DNA from 2 places in the Alkalihalophilus lindianensis genome. Region 1 is predicted to be linked to the other one. Evidence: a T-box and tRNA genes for the amino acid it is inferred to sense, from the RefSeq annotation. Region 1 holds a T-box; the other holds one or more tRNA genes.
What was found. A T-box is a leader RNA that pairs with one kind of tRNA and senses whether it is charged. The one in region 1 lies ahead of tyrS (tyrosine--tRNA ligase), so its partner is inferred to be a tRNA-Tyr.

Region 1 (2,361 bases):
GAAGATCTGTTGGCAATGAACGTTTTTGGAAAACGGTTTGGAAATAGGTCTTAGCTTCCTCCGCTGCTTCTTTTCCATGATACATTTCAACAAATTTAGCTCCAAGGTCCATTTTGGCGTCTCTTGGATGGATTGTCCCTTCCTTAATTCCTGCTTCTAAGGCGTCGATCTCGTCCATAGGCAAGTCCGTTGCAAGCTTGTAATATTTGATCATTAATTCATCCGGTATCGACATTGATTTTCCGAATATTTCATTCGGTGACTCATCAATCCCAATATAGTTATTTAGTGACTTAGACATTTTTCTTTCCCCATCTAAACCCTCTATTAAAGGCAGGGTGATCGCAACTTGCTTTTCTTTTCCGTATGCTTCTTGCAACGTACGGCCCATTAATAGATTGAACTTCTGATCGGTTCCACCTACCTCTATATCTGACTCTAGAGCTACAGAATCATAACCTTGCATTAATGGGTAGAAAAATTCGTGAATTGAAATGGGTTGACCTGATTTATAACGCTTTTCAAAATCGTCTCGCTCAAGCATTCTAGCTACCGTCATATTTGCGGATAGTCCAATGACATCTTCAAAGGATAAAGCTTTTAACCATTCTGAGTTATAGTAAATTTTAGCTTTATCCATATCAAGAATCTTGCCGTATTGTTCTACATACGTCTGGGCATTTCTTTTTACATCTTCATCTGATAACTGCTTTCTAGTTTCAGATTTACCAGTTGGATCTCCAATACGTCCGGTAAAATCTCCAATTAACATTTGGATTTCATGACCAAGCTCTTGGAATTGACGAAGTTTGTGAAGAGGAACTGTGTGACCCAAATGAACATCTGGTGCCGATGGGTCCATTCCTAATTTAATTTTTAGTGGCTTACCTGAGAGAATCGATTTCTCAATTTTCTTTTTAAATTCATGTTCAGGTGTGATTTCTACCACACCTCGCTTTAAAATATCGAGTTGGCGTTCGACCTCTTGCGATTGTTCTGCTGTTAATTTCGCTTCTTCACTCATCTTATTTCCTCCTTTTATAAAAGCCAGTCTTTACCTATAGTCACCTGTTTATTGAATTTTGGGCAATAAAAAAAACTCCTCCCAAAAAAGGGACGAGGTTCTCGCGGTACCACCCTTGTTGAAGCTATATCATTATAGACTCCCACTCAACATGATAACGGAATGACCGTTCTTGTTAGACAAGAAATGCTCCAGGCTGTAATTCGCATACTATCCCTTTACTGATTTTCACCTACCATCAGCTCTCTAAAAAAGTAAATAGCACCTACTTCGACCCTTCAAAGCTAACTTAAATATACTGTTCTCTTTTTACCACATTTTTATTTTTGTTGTCAATGACTAAGCTGGGGATTATATGTAAAAACATATCATCAATTGTCAACCTATGCTATAATATGGCTGTTATTCTTGCTTTAGATTGGACTATTTTACACACTTTTTCTAAAAATCAAAAGCCAAACTAGTCATTTATTTAGAAATTTTAGGAGGTATGCTATGAAGAGTTTTTATTCTCAACTGGTTGATAAATTGAGATTTTTCTCAGAAAAGCTACATGAAAAACAAATCTTTCGTAAGATAGGCATTACATATCAAGTATTTTGGAACTTATTCCTTATCGTTATAATTGTTGGATTAATGTCTATCTTCTTTATTGGAGGAACCGCGGCTGGTTATTTTGCATCTCTAGTTAAAGATGAGCCATTACGATCTCAAGATTCTATGGTAGCTGATATTTATAACTACGAAGAATCCAGTCAAATCTTTTTTGCAGATGATACGTATATAGGAGAACTTCCAACAGAACTTGAGCGCCATCAAGTTTCGTTAGATGAAATGTCTGACCACGTAAAGAATGCTGTTATTGCAACAGAAGATGAACATTTCTATGAACACGAAGGGATCGTCCCTAAAGCCATTATGCGTGCCACGTTCCAAGAGGTGGCAAACTCCTCTGTCCAAACGGGAGGTAGTACCTTAACTCAACAATTAATTAAACAACAAATTTTAACAAGTGAAGTGTCATTTGACCGGAAGGCAACGGAGATTCTTCTTGCTATGCGTCTTGAACATTTCCTTGAAAAAGAGGAGATCCTTGAAGCCTACCTTAATGTGGTCCCATTTGGACGAAATGCTTCAGGTAGACAGATTGCTGGAGTTCAAGCTGCCGCACAAGGAATTTTTGGAGTCGATGCAAAAGACTTATCCATTCCACAAGCTGCTTTTATAGCTGGTTTACCCCAAAGTCCATTCGGTTACACTCCTTTTACAGGAAGTGGTGAAGTAAAAGATAGTCTAGAAGCAGGCCTTAGACGTATGGATACCGTATTACGGAGAAT
Region 2 (2,361 bases), 380 kb from region 1:
ATTCACTTTTTTTGTCAATGCAAGGAGAGCCCCCATTACTTACAGTGATGGTACTAAAATTTTTAGTTTTGATGCCATATCTTGGCTTTGCCCTTCTTTTATTTACACTGAGTGGATTAAGTTATTTTCTTCTTTTTAAGCATAAGTGGTCACCAAAAAGGCGTGTGGAATCCTTATTGAAGATTCCTTGGTTGTCTGCTTGGGTTAAACAGCTATGTACCTACTTTTTTTCTCTTCAAGTCGGACGCTTACTTCGATCCGGTACCTCTCTTCAAGACGCATTGAATATTTTCGAGCAACAACCTCATCTACCTTTTTTTCAACAAGAAGTGATTTCAATAAAAGTAGAACTTCAACTTGGTAGGCCTTTTTATGAATTAGTCAGAGAAAGAGATTATTTTTTAAGAGAACTTTCGTTTGTGGTGGAAAACGGAGAACGGACAGGGCATTTAGGAAGCGACCTCGATAATTTTAGCGGAATTATTTATAGTGAATTAGAAGAAAAGTTAAATAAGATAATGGATTTCTTGCAACCAGTTATTTTTATTGTGTTAGGAGCTTTTATTTTTATTTTATTTTTAGCGATTATGCTGCCGATGTTTCAAATGATCGGGACATTGCAATAAGGATCAGAGAAGGTAGGACACAAGCCTTTTTAATGAAAATAATTTTTTTTGTAAAAAAGGCTTGTGTTTGTATGTTGTTTCATGGTACATTATTAATCGTCGCTGGTGAACAAAATTCACCATACAGACAAGCCTTTAAGATATAGCCTTTTACATAGGGGGGCCTTAGCTCAGCTGGGAGAGCGCCTGCCTTGCACGCAGGAGGTCAGCGGTTCGATCCCGCTAGGCTCCACCAATTATATAGCGGAGGAATACCCAAGTCCGGCTGAAGGGATCGGTCTTGAAAACCGACAGGCGGGTTAAACCGCGCGGGGGTTCGAATCCCTCTTCCTCCGCCATATTTATTTAAATTTTATTCTATATGTATCTAACGTCGCGGGGTGGAGCAGTTCGGTAGCTCGTCGGGCTCATAACCCGAAGGTCGGAGGTTCAAATCCTTCCCCCGCAACCAAAATGGTCCGGTAGTTCAGTTGGTTAGAATGCCTGCCTGTCACGCAGGAGGTCGCGGGTTCGAGTCCCGTCCGGACCGCCATTTTAAAAATTATAGTGGAGGGGTAGCGAAGTGGCTAAACGCGGCGGACTGTAAATCCGCTCCCTCCGGGTTCGGCGGTTCGAATCCGTCCCCCTCCACCATTTATAATTATGGCGATTGTGGCGAAGTGGTTAACGCACCGGATTGTGATTCCGGCATTCGTGGGTTCAATTCCCATCAGTCGCCCCATTTTTATTTTTGGGCTATCGCCAAGCGGTAAGGCAACGGATTTTGATTCCGTCATGCGTAGGTTCGAATCCTGCTAGCCCAGCCATTTCTTTGCGGAAGTAGTTCAGTGGTAGAACACCACCTTGCCAAGGTGGGGGTCGCGAGTTCGAATCTCGTCTTCCGCTTAGTCTCTAGCGCCCTTAGCTCAGCTGGATAGAGTGTTTGACTACGAATCAAAAGGTCGGGAGTTCGAATCTCTCAGGGCGCACCATTTGAAATTTAAAAGAAACATGCGGGTGTAGTTTAGTGGTAAAACCTCAGCCTTCCAAGCTGATGATGTGAGTTCGATTCTCATCACCCGCTTTTTATTTTTTTCATGGGCCTGTAGCTCAGCTGGTTAGAGCGCACGCCTGATAAGCGTGAGGTCGGTGGTTCGAGTCCACTCAGGCCCACCATTCCACAGTAGCTCAGTGGTAGAGCAATCGGCTGTTAACCGATCGGTCGTAGGTTCGAGTCCTACCTGTGGAGCCATGGAGAAGTACCCAAGTGGCTGAAGGGGCGCCCCTGCTAAGGGTGTAGGTCGCGTGAGCGGCGCGAGGGTTCAAATCCCTCCTTCTCCGCCACTTTTAAGTATGGCCCGTTGGTCAAGCGGTTAAGACACCGCCCTTTCACGGCGGTAACACGGGTTCGAATCCCGTACGGGTCACCATTTTAGTTAGAGCCATTAGCTCAGTTGGTAGAGCATCTGACTTTTAATCAGAGGGTCGAAGGTTCGAGTCCTTCATGGCTCACCATATATTTTAATATGCGGGTGTGGCGGAATTGGCAGACGCGCTAGACTTAGGATCTAGTATCTTATGATGTGGGGGTTCGACTCCCTTCACCCGCACTTTTAAAAACTTGTACTCATTATGAGTACAAGTTTTTTTGTTACTTTTAACGTTTTATAAAATAGGGTTCCTCCTATAGGAAGCTAGCTATACACTAATTATGTTTAGCTAGCTTTTTGACGTCTCTTTTTCTTTTTCTGGTACA

Region 2: it encodes a tRNA-Tyr, which carries the amino acid that the T-box ahead of tyrS (tyrosine--tRNA ligase) is inferred to sense. The anticodon was not compared.

What each region holds. Positions count from the first base shown of each region.
Region 1 is NZ_JAWJBA010000003.1:19,794-22,154, reverse strand. Features, by position in the region: gene tyrS (tyrosine--tRNA ligase) at 1-1,024, opposite strand, end outside; T-box leader at 1,110-1,315, opposite strand; gene RYX56_RS10225 (transglycosylase domain-containing protein) at 1,520-2,361, shown strand, end outside.
Region 2 is NZ_JAWJBA010000003.1:401,835-404,195, forward strand. Features, by position in the region: gene comGB (competence type IV pilus assembly protein ComGB) at 1-626, shown strand, start outside; tRNA gene RYX56_RS12060 (tRNA-Ala) at 786-861, shown strand; tRNA gene RYX56_RS12065 (tRNA-Ser) at 872-964, shown strand; tRNA gene RYX56_RS12070 (tRNA-Met) at 1,001-1,077, shown strand; tRNA gene RYX56_RS12075 (tRNA-Asp) at 1,082-1,158, shown strand; tRNA gene RYX56_RS12080 (tRNA-Tyr) at 1,175-1,259, shown strand; tRNA gene RYX56_RS12085 (tRNA-His) at 1,272-1,347, shown strand; tRNA gene RYX56_RS12090 (tRNA-Gln) at 1,358-1,432, shown strand; tRNA gene RYX56_RS12095 (tRNA-Gly) at 1,440-1,511, shown strand; tRNA gene RYX56_RS12100 (tRNA-Arg) at 1,521-1,597, shown strand; tRNA gene RYX56_RS12105 (tRNA-Gly) at 1,619-1,689, shown strand; tRNA gene RYX56_RS12110 (tRNA-Ile) at 1,705-1,781, shown strand; tRNA gene RYX56_RS12115 (tRNA-Asn) at 1,783-1,857, shown strand; tRNA gene RYX56_RS12120 (tRNA-Ser) at 1,859-1,949, shown strand; tRNA gene RYX56_RS12125 (tRNA-Glu) at 1,961-2,035, shown strand; tRNA gene RYX56_RS12130 (tRNA-Lys) at 2,045-2,120, shown strand; tRNA gene RYX56_RS12135 (tRNA-Leu) at 2,134-2,215, shown strand; gene yidD (membrane protein insertion efficiency factor YidD) at 2,325-2,361, opposite strand, start outside.